2 linked regions of the Caulobacter sp. FWC2 genome follow. The protein of the gene in region 2 interacts with the protein of the main gene of each other region in a pairwise test. Links are inferred from orthologs where the notes say so. Each region holds a gene or a part of one and is shown on either strand. Other genes may lie near its edges. The genes, in order: eno and rpe.

Evidence for each region.
Region 1: the proteins of rpe (region 2) and eno interact in binary tests that used the Escherichia coli proteins (3 or more experiments, as listed by UniProt). The link is inferred for Caulobacter sp. FWC2 from one-to-one orthologs.

What each region holds. Positions count from the first base shown.
Region 1 is NZ_PEBF01000001.1:2,331,133-2,338,695, forward strand. What follows is about bases 2,287-5,161. They hold eno (phosphopyruvate hydratase), read left to right. Parts: upstream 2,287-3,021; coding sequence 3,022-4,302; downstream 4,303-5,161. Other genes in these bases: CSW62_RS11190 (aspartyl protease family protein), read left to right, coding at 2,287-2,905; CSW62_RS11200 (septum formation initiator family protein), read left to right, coding at 4,662-4,964; pdhA (pyruvate dehydrogenase (acetyl-transferring) E1 component subunit alpha), read left to right, coding at 5,131-5,161. Outside these bases: CSW62_RS11180 (CTP synthase), read left to right, coding at 1-1,484; rpmF (50S ribosomal protein L32), read left to right, coding at 1,600-1,782; more of CSW62_RS11190, read left to right, coding at 1,904-2,286; more of pdhA, read left to right, coding at 5,162-6,162; CSW62_RS11210 (pyruvate dehydrogenase complex E1 component subunit beta), read left to right, coding at 6,159-7,523. UniProt on the Escherichia coli protein: Catalyzes the reversible conversion of 2-phosphoglycerate (2-PG) into phosphoenolpyruvate (PEP). It is essential for the degradation of carbohydrates via glycolysis.
Region 2 is NZ_PEBF01000001.1:5,017,595-5,025,143, reverse strand. The notes cover bases 2,867-5,727. They hold rpe (ribulose-phosphate 3-epimerase), read right to left. Parts: upstream 4,697-5,727; coding sequence 4,037-4,696; downstream 2,867-4,036. Other genes in these bases: CSW62_RS23695 (RsmB/NOP family class I SAM-dependent RNA methyltransferase), read right to left, coding at 4,736-5,727; CSW62_RS23705 (heparinase II/III family protein), read right to left, coding at 2,867-4,027. Outside these bases: CSW62_RS23715 (hypothetical protein), read right to left, coding at 1,317-1,811; CSW62_RS23710 (hypothetical protein), read right to left, coding at 2,010-2,294; more of CSW62_RS23705, read right to left, coding at 2,300-2,866; more of CSW62_RS23695, read right to left, coding at 5,728-6,022; CSW62_RS23690 (DUF1674 domain-containing protein), read left to right, coding at 6,114-6,359; CSW62_RS23685 (ester cyclase), read left to right, coding at 6,398-6,829; CSW62_RS23680 (DUF2339 domain-containing protein), read left to right, coding at 6,918-7,549. UniProt on the Escherichia coli protein: Catalyzes the reversible epimerization of D-ribulose 5-phosphate to D-xylulose 5-phosphate.

The sequences.
Region 1 (7,563 bases), 2.7 Mb from region 2 along the record:
GCGAGGTCTTCGTGACCGACGACGGGGCGGAAACCGACCTCGACCTGGGTCACTACGAGCGCTTCACCGGCGTGTCGGCCAAGAAGGCCGACAACATCACGACGGGCCAGATCTACAAGACGATAATCGAGAAGGAGCGCCGCGGCGACTACCTCGGGGCGACCGTCCAGGTGATTCCGCACGTCACCAACGAGATCAAGGACTTCGTCCTGTCGCCCGCCATGGACGAGACGGGCAAGAAGCCGGTCGACTTCGTGCTGGTCGAGATCGGCGGCACGGTCGGCGACATCGAGGGCCTGCCGTTCTTCGAAGCCATCCGCCAGCTGCGCCAGGACCTGCCGCGCGGCCAGAGCTGCTACCTGCACCTGACGCTGCTGCCGTTCATCAAGACGGCCGGCGAGATGAAGACCAAGCCGACCCAGCACTCGGTCAAGGAACTGCGCTCGATCGGCATCCAGCCGGACATCCTGCTGTGCCGCTGCGAGCAAGAGATCCCGGCCGAGGAAAAGCGCAAGATCGCCCAGTTCTGCAATGTCCGCCCCAGCGCGGTCATCCAGGCGATGGACTCCTCGTCCATCTACGCCGTGCCGATCGACTATCACGAGCAGGGCCTGGACGCCGAAGTCCTCGACGTCTTCGGTATGCAGGACGCGCCAGAGCCCGACCTAGCGCGCTGGAAGACCATCGACGAGACCGTCCAGCATCCCGACGGCGAGGTCACCATCGCCGTGGTCGGCAAGTACACGGTGCTCAAGGACGCCTACAAGTCGCTGATCGAGGCCCTGCACCACGGCGGCCTGGCCAACAAGGTCAAGGTCAACCTGGACTGGGTCGAGAGCGAGACCTTCGAAGGCGACGAGGGCGCGGCCGCGGCCCGCCTGGAGAACGCCCACGCCATCATGGTGCCCGGCGGCTTCGGCGAACGGGGCGCGGAAGGCAAGATCCGCGCGGCCCAGTTCGCCCGGGAGCGCAAGGTGCCGTACTTCGGCATCTGCTTCGGCATGCAGATGGCGGTCATCGAGACCCTGCGGAACGTCGCCGGCATCAAGGACGCCAGCTCCTCCGAGTTCGGCCCTACCGAGCGTCCCGTGGTCGGCATCATGACCGAGTGGATCAAGGGCAACGAGACCGTCCAGCGTCGCGCCAACGACGACCTTGGCGGCACCATGCGCCTGGGGGCCTATGACGCCGTCCTGACCTCGGGATCGAAGGTCGCCGAGATCTATGGCTCGACCGAGATCAGCGAGCGCCACAGGCACCGCTACGAGGTCAATATCGGCTACGCCCACCTGATGGAGGACGCCGGCCTGAAACTGACCGGCCGCTCACCCAACGGCGTGCTGCCCGAGATCGTCGAGCGGGACGACCATCCGTGGTTCATCGGGGTGCAGTATCACCCGGAACTGAAGAGCCGTCCGTTCGCCCCGCACCCGCTTTTCGCCAGCTTCATCGCCGCGGCCAAGGAGCATGGTCGACTGGTCTAAAGCACGGTGTTGCATCCCCGAAGAGATTCGGGCATAAGCGCGCCCTCACGCGGCGACCTGGGCACCCCCGAGTCGCCGCTCTCGATTTTCACGCTCAACGAGCAGAGTCACTTCGATGGCCGTTCCTAAAAGAAAAACTTCGCCTTCTCGCCGGAACATGCGCCGGTCGCACCACGCCCTGGGCGCTAACTCGTTCATCGAGGACAAGGACACCGGCGAGCTGCGCCGTCCGCACCATGTCGATCTGAAGACCGGCATGTACAACGGCAAGCAGATCCTGACCCCCAAGGAAGACTAAGGTCTCCTTTCGTCAGTGACGATTTCGAAAGCGCCGCCTGGTTCGCCCGGGCGGCGTTTTTCGTCGTATTTTCGTCGTACGTGTAAAAAAGGTGTTAGCCTCCGCGCCGGGAGGTACGCCCATGCTCACACGCCGAAACATCACGGCGGGACTGGGGATTTCAGGACTAGGGCTTTCCGGGGCCGCGTCGACGGCCATGGCCCAGGCCATAACCCCCGCTTCCGTGCCTCAGACTCTGCCGCCGGCGACGACGCTGCCGGACGACGGCTTGCTGATCTTGGACGCCTCGCTGGACGACGATGACCGTCTCACCGTCGACGTCGAGATCAACGGGCGGGGGCCCTTCAACTTCGTGGTGGACACCGGCGCCGGGCGCAGCGTGCTAACTCCGGCCGTGGCCGAGAAGCTCAACCTGCCGGCCGGTCCCCAGATCATCATCCACGGCATCTCCAGCGCCATCACCAGTCCGACCGCGCGGATCGACAGCATGAAGGCCGGCGAAGCCCGCATGGGCGCGGCGGTGCTGCCCGTGCTGCCCTACGAACGGGTCGGGGCCGACGGTCTGCTGGGCGTCGACATCCTGGACCGGCGCAACGTCGTCATGGATTTCCGCAAGCGGCAGATCCTGATCCGCCGCAGCCAGTTCTTCTCGGAGATGACGCGCAGGGCCGACGAGATCTCGGTGCCGGCGGACGCCCGCTTCGGACGCCTGACCCTGACCGACGCCCGGATTTCCGGCACGCGCTCGGTCGCCTTCATCGATTCCGGCGGCGGCGTCTCGATCGGCAATCTGGCGCTTCAGCGAGCGATCGCCGCCAAGCGTCGTCGCACCTCGGACATCGTCAAGCCGGCGCGCCTGTTGACGGCTGGTGGCGAGGTCTATCTGGGCGAATTCCGCGTCGTGCCGTCGATCACCATGGGCAATCTGCAGCTGACCAACATCCCGATGGCCTTTGCAGATGTGCACATCTTCGACGTCTGGTCGCTGAACGACCGGCCAGCGGCCTTGTTGGGCGTGGACGTGCTGAAGCTGTTCGCCAAGGTCGAGCTGGACTTCGGCTCTGACCGCGTCCTGTTCAAGCTGGGCCAGAGGAGCGGGCTGACGCCGATCTACAACGTCTGAGGTCAGCTTCCGACTTCGTGACCGGCGATCAGTCGTTCGCCGAAAAGGAAGTCAAGTTGCGCCCGAAGCGCATGGCGGCTAAAGCCACCGCGCCTTTTGGCCTCTAGGAGCAGCTCATGACCGAGATCGTCGACATCATCGCCCGCGAAATTCTCGACAGCCGGGGCAACCCGACCGTCGAAGTCGACGTGATCCTGGACGACGGCGCGTTTGGCCGCGCCGCGGTTCCGTCGGGCGCCTCGACCGGCGCTCACGAAGCCAATGAGAAGCGTGATGGCGACAAGGCCCGCTACCTGGGCAAGGGCGTCCTGCAGGCCGTGGACGCGGTCAATGGCGAGATCTTCGACGCCCTGTCGGGCGTGGACGCCGAGGACCAGCGCCGCGTCGACAACCTGCTGATCGAGCTGGACGGCACGCCGAACAAGTCCCGCCTGGGCGCCAACGCCATCCTCGGCGTCTCGCTGGCGACGGCCAAGGCCGCCGCCGAGTCGGCCGGCCAGCCGCTCTACAAGTACGTCGGCGGCGTGAACGCCCGCGTGCTGCCGACCCCGATGATGAACATCATCAACGGCGGCGCCCACGCCGACAACCCGATCGACATCCAGGAATTCATGATCCTGCCGACCGGCGCCCCCAGCTTCCGTGAAGGCCTGCGCATGGGCGCCGAGATCTTCCATGCCCTGAAGAAGGCCCTGAAGGACGCCGGCCACAACACCAACGTCGGCGACGAGGGCGGCTTCGCCCCGAACCTGGCGTCGGCCGAAGCCGCGCTCGACTTCATCGTCAAGGCTGGCGAGAAGGCCGGCTACAAAGCCGGCGAGGACTTCGTCCTGGGCCTGGACGTCGCCTCGACCGAGTTCTTCAAGAACGGCAAGTACGAGCTGGAAGGCGAGGGCAAGTCGCTCGACCCGGCGCAGATGGTCGACTACCTGGCCGGCTTGGCCTCGAAGTTCCCGATCCTGTCGATCGAGGACGGCATGGCTGAGGACGACTTCGACGGCTGGAAGCTGCTGACCGACACTCTGGGCAAGAAGGTCCAACTGGTCGGCGACGACCTGTTCGTGACCAACCCCAAGCGTCTGCAAATGGGCCTGGATAAGGGTCTGGCCAACTCGATCCTGGTGAAGGTCAACCAGATCGGCACGCTGTCGGAAACCATCGACGCCGTCGATCTGGCGCACCGCCATGGCTACACCAGCGTCATGAGCCACCGCTCGGGCGAAACCGAGGACAGCACGATCGCCGACCTGGCCGTCGCGTTGAACTGCGGTCAGATCAAGACCGGCTCGCTGGCCCGCTCGGACCGCACCGCCAAGTACAACCAACTGCTGCGCATCGAAGAGATGCTGGACGACCAAGGTGTCTACGCCGCTCGCGCGGCGCTGAAGGGCCGCTAGGTCCTTTCAAATCGCTGAAACGGGCGAAGGCGCGGCTTCCGAAAGGGGCCGCGCCATTTGCGTTTTGGATGCGATTCTCGCCGCCGGGCCGGACTCCGAACGCGTTCCTCCGGTCCGCGACCGCGTTAACCCACAAATTTTCTAAAAGCGCTGCAGTGGTTTCAAACGAGACCATTTCTGCGCTGTTCGCGGTCGCGAAATGGCTTCGGCGGCGCAGTATCTAGATACGCGTGAAACGATCTCACGTGAAAGCATCGTTCGCCTGACCGGCGAACTGTCAAAGACCCTGCTCAACGCCTGGATTTAGAAGGCGTTAAGCACGGTCGGCGATCCTACGAATCCCTCTCTAGGGCCTTGAGATGTTCGCCCGACTGCAACCCTTCCTGCCGACTGCGGCGATCTTTTTCCTGATTTTCTACTTCGCCTTTCATGCTCTGACAGGTGATCGAGGCCTGCTGTCCATTTCGCAGCGCAATGCGGACCTCGCAGCAAAAACAAAGGAACTCAGGAAGATACGCGCGGAGAGGATGGACCTTGAGGCCCGTGCTCGTCTATTACGCAACGGCAGTCTGTCGGCTGATCTCCTGGAGGAACGCGCGCGTTCGCTTCTAGGATATGCCGACCCGAGGGACTATGTGATCCGGGTCAAGCGTCCGAGCTGACGGGTCGCCTATTCCTGGAATCGGCTGTCGGTCAGCTCGTGGATCACCCGATCCCGGATTGATCTTGGCAAGACACCAGAGCGCCTCCCACGCGGAACCGACGTTTTTTCGGCGGGTGGCGCTCTCAGGACGAAGGCCGCGATGAAGATTGGCCAGGGAGATTTGAATGGCGCGTACGCGCAAGGCTGAGGCCTCAGAGGGGAAGGCGGTAGACACCGGTGTCAACGCCTTCGTCGGCAAAGACGAACTCTTGAAATTCTATCAGGACATGCTGCTGATCCGCCGCTTCGAGGAGCGCGCCGGCCAGCTGTACGGCATGGGTCTGATCGGCGGCTTCTGCCACCTGTACATCGGTCAGGAAGCCATCGCGGTCGGCATGCAGTCGATCTCGCAACAAGGCGATCAGATCATCACGGGCTACCGTGACCACGGCCACATGCTGGCTGCCGGCATGGATCCCCGCGAAGTCATGGCCGAATTGACCGGCCGCGCCGGCGGTTCGTCCAAGGGCAAGGGCGGGTCGATGCACATGTTCGACGTCGCCACCGGCTTCTACGGCGGTCATGGCATCGTCGGCGCCCAGGTGGCGCTTGGCACCGGCCTGGCGCTGGCCAACCACTACAAGGGCAATGGCAATGTCTCGTACGCCTACATGGGCGATGGCGCGGCCAACCAGGGCCAGGTCTACGAGAGCTTCAACATGGCCCAGCTGTGGAAGCTGCCGGTCGTGTACGTGATCGAGAACAACCAGTACGCCATGGGCACCAGCGTCGAGCGCGCCGCCTCGGAAACCGCGTTCCACAAGCGCGGGACCTCGTTCCGGATCCCGGGCGAGGAAGTCGACGGCATGGACGTCGTCGCCGTCCGTGAAGCCGGCGCCCGCGCCACCGAGCACGCCCGCAGCGGCCAGGGTCCGTACATCCTCGAGATGAAGACCTACCGTTATCGCGGCCACTCGATGTCGGACCCGGCCAAGTACCGCACCAAGGAAGAGGTCGACGAGGTCAAGACGACCCGCGACCCGATCGACCACATCAAGGAACGCCTGGCTGCGGCCGGCGTCACCGAGGACGACCTGAAGAGCGTCGACGCGGACGTGAAGCGCATCGTCGCCGAAGCCGCCGAGTTCGCCCGCACGAGCCCCGAGCCTGATCCCTCGGAACTGTATACCGACGTCTACCTGGAGGCCGCTCAGTGACGGACATCCTGATGCCCGCGCTTTCCCCCACGATGGAGGAAGGCACCCTGGCCAAGTGGCTCGTCAAGGAAGGCGACACCATCAAGGCTGGCGACGTGATCGCCGAAATCGAGACCGACAAGGCCACGATGGAAGTCGAAGCCGTCGACGAAGGCGTGGTGGAAGCCATCCTGGTTCCGGCCGGCAGCGAAAACGTAAAGGTCAACACCCTGATCGCCCGCCTGAAGGGCGAGGGTGAAGCCGCAGCTCCGGCCGCTCCGGCTGCTGCTCCCGTCGCCGCTGAAGCCGCTCCGGCTCCGGTGGCGGCTGCTCCCGCCGCTGCAGGCCCGATCTCGGCCGCCTCGACCTTCGCCGATCCGGAAATCCCGGCCGGCGCGCCGATGAAGAAGATCACGGTCCGCGACGCTTTGCGCGACGCCATGGCCGAGGAAATGCGCCGCGACGACCGCGTGTTCCTGATGGGCGAGGAAGTCGCCCAGTACCAGGGCGCCTACAAGGTCAGCCGCGAACTGCTGCAGGAGTTCGGCGACAAGCGCGTCATCGACACCCCGATCACCGAGCACGGCTTCGCCGGCATGGGTGTCGGCGCGGCGATGGCCGGCCTGAAGCCGATCGTCGAGTTCATGACCTGGAACTTCGCCATGCAGGCGATTGACCACATCATCAACTCGGCCGCCAAGACGCTCTACATGTCGGGCGGTCAGATCAAGTCGTCGATCGTGTTCCGCGGCCCGAACGGCGCGGCCTCGCGCGTCGGCGCCCAGCACAGTCAGGACTACGCCGCCTGGTACGGCAATGTCCCGGGCCTTAAGGTCATCGCGCCCTATGACGCGGCCGACGCCAAGGGCCTGCTGAAGGCCGCGATCCGCGATCCGAACCCGGTCGTCTTCCTCGAACACGAGATGATGTACGGCCACGAGTTCGATATTCCGGACGTCGAGGACTGGGTCGTGCCGATCGGCAAGGCCAAGGTCCGCCGCGAAGGCACGGATGTCACCCTGGTCGCCTACAGCCGCATGGTGGGCTTCGCCCTGAAGGCGGCCGAGGAGCTGGAGAAGGAAGGCATTTCGGCCGAGGTCGTCGACCTGCGCACGATCCGTCCGATGGACCACGCCACCGTCCTGGAAAGCGTCAAGAAGACCAACCGCCTGGTCACGGTCGAGGAAGGCTGGGGCCCGATGGGCATCGGCGCCGAGGTCGTCGCCCGGATCACCGAGTTCGGCTTCGACTATCTGGACGCTCCGCCGCTGCGGGTGCACCAGGAAGATGTTCCGCTGCCCTATGCGGCCAACCTGGAAGTCCTGTCGCTGCCTTCGGTCGAAAAGATCGTCAAGGCGGCCAAGGCGGTCAGCTACCGCTAAGACCGGCGCGGCCCTTGCTCCTGGCGGGCAAGGGCCGCAT
Region 2 (7,549 bases):
GCCGCTGAAGGCATGTGGGGAGGCGACGGAGCGGCCGGGCGAACCCGGGGACCGTAGGGTTTGTTTGTGTTTCGGCTCGCAGACCGCTCCGCCAGGTTGTTCTTGCCCGTGAGGATGGGGGGCGTGAGCGTATTTCAGCTCGGGACCCCATTTGCCCCCGGACGGGCGCGGACCAAGTCGATCGGCTACATCCGTCTCGACCCCGACGATCCACGATAGGCGGCTTGTACGATCACCGCCCTGTCGCTCCGCTGATGGTTTTGATCCCGGACGGCGCCGTCACCCGCGTGCGCTCCTAAAGAGTAAGCGACGTGGCGTGATGGCTCCGCCGGGAACCGCCAGCGGCCCCGCTCAACCTACCCCCGCCGCCGTTTTGGGCCGGATCCAAACGCCCTCCCCCGCGACGGGGACAGCTCTGAGTATCGGGGCGGATTCAACGCCGATGATGCAGGGGCGCGAAAAAGTTGGAAGTGGCTGATTTCGTGGGGTTCGGTGGAGCGAACGCCGGGGATAGAGCGTGCTCAATCCCCTCTCTCTTTGAGAGAGGGAGGGGCCCACGCCTGCGGCGTGGGAGGGTGAGAGGTTACACCCTCTCCGGACAAGGCACTGACGAAACGCGCGGCGGAACGGTCCAGGCTTCCCCGGCCACCGGTGAAACCTCTCACCCTCCCACCGCTACGCGGCGGGCCCCTCCCTCTCTCAAAGAGAGAGGGTTTCCGGTGCGTGCGCGACCTCTTCCCGTCCAAACCGCCCTTCCGCCCCGGAAGAGCGCCCCCCCTTACATCTCACGGCGAGACGATCGCAGGGCTGTCCAGGTCACTCAAGGACCGGTCTGCGACCGGCCGCGCGCGGCGGCGAAGCCGTCCTTGACTGACCTGGACAGCCCTGCACGCTGCAGCCTCCAAGAGATTTAAGGAGGGCTCCGACCGTGGGGCGCGCGCCGAAGGCCGATATGGCGCCGACCGGTCGACCGCTGGGTTGGTCCCCAGCGGTCTTCTGCGTCGGTGTTACAGGGGCTGAGGCGGCTTCGGACGTCGGTACCAGCGGCGAGGGCGACGCTTATGACGACACACGTCCTCCTCCAGGCCCTCACGGACGCGGCGGTACTGACGGACGCTAACGGTATAGTCGCGGGGGGTCATTTCCATGCGGGATGCTCCTTGCATGGGTTGTCAAAATGACCAGGGCGTGCGAGCTTCTTGCCCTCTGACCGGCTTTGGAAGTCGCCGTTTCCCGGCCTCATTCAATGCACGAGCGGCCCTCGTCTCTGACGTGGGCCGTTTTCGTTTCTGGCGTCTTCAGCGCTTCGCTGGGCGTCATGCAATCGAATCGTCGTCTTCCGTTGTCGGCTCCGAGAAGTCGAGCGCTGTGCCTTCGTCATCGCCATCGTCATCGTCTTCAAGGACGATATTTTCCTCAGCCAAGGTCCAGCCTCGTCGTCCGTGGGAGCGGAATAGCGGCGAATGGTGCAGCATTGCACTGAGGTTACTCTTCGGCTCGGCACCGCCGATTTTCGCACCCAGAGGCTCAATGATTTCGTAGATTTCGGCGGTCCGTGTCGGGGCTCGTCGCCCCTTAATGGCCTCTGCTGCCAACGAAAGGGCGTGTTCGCGATCCTTATTGATCGGTCGGTTGATCTTTTTCGGCTCAAGCGATGGGGCGAATTGTGACCGCATCGGGGGGACGTATGTCGGGTCAGCTCTATAGAGAGAGATGAGCAACCTGAGCTGACTTTCCTTCATCTCGAGCTGCATCTTTGCCAACCCGATACTGGCCAACTCATTCTCTGCAGCAAGGATGAAGTCGTTCATGGGAGAATCCCTCGTGTGCAAGCACGATGGCGCCTCTCTCGCGTGGGGGCAATCCCCTCCCACATGTGCTCGTGTTGTTCTTTGTGGTGTGTGGTGTGTGGGCCAATCACGATCGTGAGAGCATAGCTGCTGTTCGGCCTTGGGCTGGTCGACCACCGTTCATCAGGCGGCTCATCCGACAACAGCCACTAAAGCCCGCTAAACCCCAACCCTCTCCCGCACCGCCCGAAACACCATCGCCATCTCGATATGCGTGTGCACGTACCCCCGCTCGAACAGGTACGTCAGCATCCGGTCGTAGGCGTCGTCATAGTCCCCCGCCGCCACGCTCCCCGGCTCCCGCGCCTCCCGCGCCAGCACCGCCAGGATCTCCGGCGCGTCCGCCGTTAGGGCGTCAAAAACCTCGGACACCTCGTCGGCCGTGTATTCCGGCGCCTGCCGCGCCCGGCCCGGGTCCAGCGGCGGCCTTCGGTCGAAGCCCATCGGCGCTACCCCTCCGCCCGGGTCAGTTTCCAGCGGATCTTGGCCCCGACTTCCGGGCGCACCTGGCTCTTCAGCACGATCTGGCCGGCCTTGCGGGCCAGGCCGTGGTCGAAGTGGGCGGTGGGGGCGATCTCGACGTCGACGGCGTCGTTTCGCAGCCACCAGCCGATGTTGCTGGGTCCCCGGATCAGCACGCTCTTGCCGTCGCGGGCGATCGAGGCGCGGGCCTCGGGGTGCAGGTGGAAGCGCACCGCGAACGGCAGGTAGCGGCGCGGGCCATTGGGGTCGGCGGGGCCGGCGAAGGGGGTCAGGCTGTCCTCGCCGCGCAGCTCGTCATTGACCGCGTCGAGGAACAGGCGGCGGGCGTGCTGCAGGCCCACATGGCGCCAGCCGTCGTGGACGATGTCCAGCCACACCCCGCCGACGTCGTCGTGGCGCTTGGCCTCGACCTGCAGGGCGCCGTCGACCAGCCAGGGACCCAGGGCCTTGGCGCGGAAGCCCGACAGCGGCCGGCCGGCCGAGCCGTCGCCGACCGAGACGGTCGAGGCTGCGTCGGACAGGCGGAAGGCGTTGGCGCCGGTGGCCTCGGGGCTCCAGCCGCAGCTGGTGATCAGGCGGTCCTTGGCGCAGACGATCTCGACGGCGGCCGGCTGGGCGCAGGCCGCGACGCTCAAGGGGCCGGCCGGGGGCGGGCCACAGTCTGCGATCAGCTCGATGCTGCCGCCGATCATCTTGTGATAGCCGCTGTGCGGGGCGGCGTTCAGCGGGCGCGGGCCGGCGTCGTCGTGGGCCAGGGCGGCGGCGATGCGTGGCTGGGCGATCGCCTCGCCGCCATGGAAGGCCGCCAGGTGCCCGTCGCCCAGCGTGAAGAACCGCGCGGCGCTCGACAGGCGGTCGATGGCCCGCGAGAGGGCCTCGGGGCTGGGCCGGCCGCGCTGGCCCAGGGCGTCGTCCAGGGTCAAGAGGTCGAACAAGAGCTCGACCCCGGCCTCGGGCGAGCGCGTGGCGTGGCCGCCGTCGGCCAGCACCATCCTGTCGAGGTGGCGCAGCAGGGCCTTGAGGCCCTTGTCGATCAGCCGCTCGCCCGGTTTGCCGGCCAGGACGCAGCCGGCCAGCGTGGCGACGGCGGCGCGCTCCAGGATGCGGGCGGGGGCGGCGGTGATCTCGACCAGGTGGCGGGCCTGGCGGGCCAGGTCGCGGGTCAGGTCGGCGATCTCGGCGTCGCTGCCCTCGGCGGCCAGGGTCTTGGCGGCGCAGGCCAGGTGGAAGACCCGGCGCTCCAGGCACTCGGGGCTCCACGAGAAGGCGTTCCACTTGCCGAACACCCGCCGCCAGTCGTCGATCAGCCGCAGGGAGCGGCGGGCGCCGTCCGAGCCGGCGGCGGCCAGGTCCGGCAGCCAGTCGAACCGGTGCAGGCTGACGGCGAAGCGGCGCGAGGGGCTGGCGGTGTCGAACGGGTCGCCGTCGGGACCCAGGCGCAGGGCGCCGCCGTCCAGGGTCAGGGTTCCGGCCAGGATCTTCTTGCCATGCTCGGGATCGACCGGACGCGGCTCATGCGGCCGGGCGGAGAGGCCTTCGGGGCGCGGGAAGGCGATCAGCAGGCGATGCGGGCCCGAGCCGTACCACTCGCGGGCGACGTGGCCGGACAGCTCGGCGCCGATGGCCTCCCATAGGACGCCGCCGCGTCTAGACGCGGGGAACTTCGAGCCGCTGGCGGAACGCTTGACGGCCATCGCTTGGGGTCAGCCGCCCTTCAGCGCGCGGATGTTGTCGGCATAGGTGGCTGGACCGCCCTTGAACACCGCCGAGCCGGCGACCAGGGCGGTGGCGCCCGCCGCGACGCATTGCGGGGCGGTCGCCGGGGTCACGCCGCCGTCGACCTCGATGATGATGTCGAGACCGGCCTTGTCCACGAGCTTGCGCAGGGCCTCGACCTTGCGCAGCTGGCCGGGGATGAAGCTCTGGCCGCCGAAGCCGGGATTGACCGACATGACCAGCAGCAGGTCGACGTCCTCCAGGATCCACTCGACGTGGTCCAGGCCGGTCGACGGGTTGAACACCACCCCGGCCTTGGCCCCCAGCTCGCGGATGTGCTTGAGCGAACGGTGCAGGTGCGGACCGGCCTCGGGATGGATGCTGATCAGGTCGGCCCCGGCGGCGCGGAACGCTTCCAGGTATGGGTCCGCCGGGCTGATCATCAGGTGCACGTCGAACGGGATCTTGGCGTGCGGCCGGATGGCTTTGACGATGTCGGGGCCGAGCGTGATGTTGGGCACGAAATGGCCGTCCATCACGTCGACATGGACCCAGTCGGCGCCGGCCGCCTCGATGGCGGCGACTTCCTCGCCCAGCTTGGCGAAGTCGGAGGCGAGGATCGAGGGGGCGATAAGCGGCGCGGTCATGGTCCTGGGATAACCGTCCCAGGTTAATCTGTCATCCGCCTAGGCTGTCGCCTTACGAAACCGCGCGGCAAAGAAGCCGTCCTGGCCGCCGTCGCGCTGATGCGGCAGCAGGCGCAGGGTCCCGCGCGCGGTCAGGCTGGCCTCGGGAGACCCGCCTTCGCCGGCGGTGATCGGCTCCAGCGCCATGTCCTTGCGGCGCGCCAGGAAGGCCTCGACCTGGGCCTCGCCCTCTTCCGGCTCGAGCGAGCACACGGTGTAGACGAGGCGGCCGCCGGGCTTGAGGCGGTCGGCGGCGCTGTCGAGGATCTTCGACTGCACGCCGGCCAGGCTGGCCACGTCGCCGGGGCGGGCGGCCCACAGCACGTCCGGATGGCGGCGGAAGGTGCCGGTGGCGCTGCAAGGGGCGTCCAGCAGAATGGCGTCGAAGGTGCGCGCGTCCTCCCAGGCGGCCGCGTCGGCGGCGACGATCTCGGCGGTCAGGCCCATGCGCTCCAGGTTCTCGGCGACACGCTTGAGCCTCGCGGCCGAGCGGTCCAGGGCCACGACGCTCGCGCCGGCGGCGGCCAGCTGCAGGGTCTTGCCGCCGGGCGCGGCGCAGAGGTCGAGCACGCTGTCGCCGGCCTTGACGTCCAGCAGGCGGGCGGGGATGGCGGCGGCGGCGTCCTGCACCCACCAGGTCCCGTCCTCGAAGTTCGGCCAGGCGGCGACATCGCCCTTGCGGCGCACGCGCAGGGTTCCGCCGTCGAGGATCTCGGCCTCCAGCGCTTCGGCCAGCACGGCCGCGTCGGCGGAGGGCTTCAGGGAGAGGTCGGTGGCGGGCTCCAGGGCGATCTGACTGGCGATCTCGCGGGCCGTCGCCTCGCCGAACGCGGCCACCCAGCGCGAATAGAGCCAGGGCGGGGCCAGCAAGGTGGGATCGTTGGTCGGCGGCGGATCGCGCAGCAGGCCGCGCAGCACCGCGTTGACCAGCCCCTTGAACGGACGGCTGGCCTTGTTGGCCCCGGCCAGCTCGACCGAGGTGGCCACGGCGGCAAAGGCCGGGACCTCCAGATAGAAGGCCTGGGCCGCACCGAGGCGCAGCAGGTGCATCACCCGGTCCGGCGGGGCCTTCTGCAGCTTGGCGGCCAGGGCGCGGTCGATGGGGCCGAGGTGGCGCAGCACGGCCATGGCCAGGGCGCGCGCGAAGGCCCGCTCACGCGGCTCCAGGAAGCGGAAACCGTTGGCGGAGGCGGCTTCATCGATGCCGCCGCGGCGCGAGAGGGCCGCGTCGATCAGGGTCAGGGCGGCTTCCCGGGCGGGGAGGCCGTCGTTCAGTTCTTGAGTCACCGCCCCGCCGTGCCCCAAAGGCAAGGGCGAGCGCAAGCGTCTTGCGGAAAAATCGCGCGGCGAGACGGACGAAAAATGCTAGAATCCACCCATGTCCGAGCCGTCCAACCCGTCCGCGCCGCCTGAAATCGCCGCTTCCGATCTCCCTGGCGAAGTCCCCGGCGCCGCGCCGGGCAAGGCTCTGAGCCCCGCCGCCCGCCGCGCGCTGGAAGAGGCCGCCGCCCGCCGCGCCGCTGAAGAGGCCGCCGCCCTGCCGCTGGAAAAGGGCGGCCGCGAGGGCCCCGAGCCGACTCGCTTCGGCGACTGGGAGAAGAAGGGCGTGGCGGTCGACTTCTGAGGCTGTCAGGCTCCTCTGAAACAAAGGGAGCGAACGTCTTGGAAGACCTTGCTGAACGCCGCATCCAGGTGGTGCGCGACCACATGGCGCTGGAGTGCGTCCACGACTGGGACGCGGTGATCGCCACTTTCGAGCATCCGCGCTACGAGATGCACGGCGGCGGCGCGGTGTTCGACGGCGAGGCCGCCGTGCGCGGCTATTTCGCCGCCTCGCGCACGCCGTTCCCGGACCAGGGCAACGAGGTCATCGCCATCGCCCACGCCGGCGACACGGTGCTGGTCGAGTTCTGGCTGACCGGCACGCATCTGGGGCCGCTGAAGATCCCCGGCCGCACGGTCGAGCCGACCGGCAAGGCCTTCCGCATCCGCATGGCCGCCAGCTTCGAGTTCGCGTCCGGCAGCGACAAGATCATCTGCGAGCGGCCCTACTACGACCAGTTCGCGGTGCTGCGGGCGCTGGAGCTGGGGTGAGGGCGCGGCCTGCGACTTAAGGTTTCATTGAGCACCGTCCTCGCATACCAAGGCGGGGCCGCTCAATTCGCCGGACGGGACGCACGACATGGAATGGCTTGTGATCCTGGCTCTGGGGGCCTGGATCTATCGACAGGGCCAGCAGATCCGGAAGCTCGAGCGGCGGCTGGACGCCGCCGACGCCGCGCCGCGCGTGGCCCTCGAGCCCGTCCCGCCGCCAGCGGAAACCTCGGCGATCGCCGAGCGGATGGCGGCGCCCCCGCCTGCGCTTGAGCCGAAAGCCGTCCCTGAACCTGTCCAGCCCAGGGTTCCGACACCCGAGCTCGCACAGGCGCCCCGCGTTGCGGCCGCGTCCCTACCGCCACCCAGGATCAACCGCGAGTCGGTCTCCACGTGGCTGTCCGAGAACGGCCTGGCCTGGATCGGCGGCGGCGGTCTGGCGCTGGGCGGCCTGCTGCTGGTGGCCTATGCCGCCCAGCGCGGGCTGTTCATTCCCGAATTCCGCATCGCCCTGGCCGTGATCCTGGGCGCGGCGATGCTGGGCGCCAGCGAGTGGATCCTGCGCCAGGCGCCGTCGGTCGTCGGCGGTCGCCACCTGCTGGCCGCCGCCGTCTCGGCCGGGGCGGGGGCGGTCACCCTGTACGGCGCGATCTGTGCGGCCCACGGGCTCTATCACCTGATCCCTCTAGGCCTAGCCGCCGTTCTGGCCGCCGGCGTCTC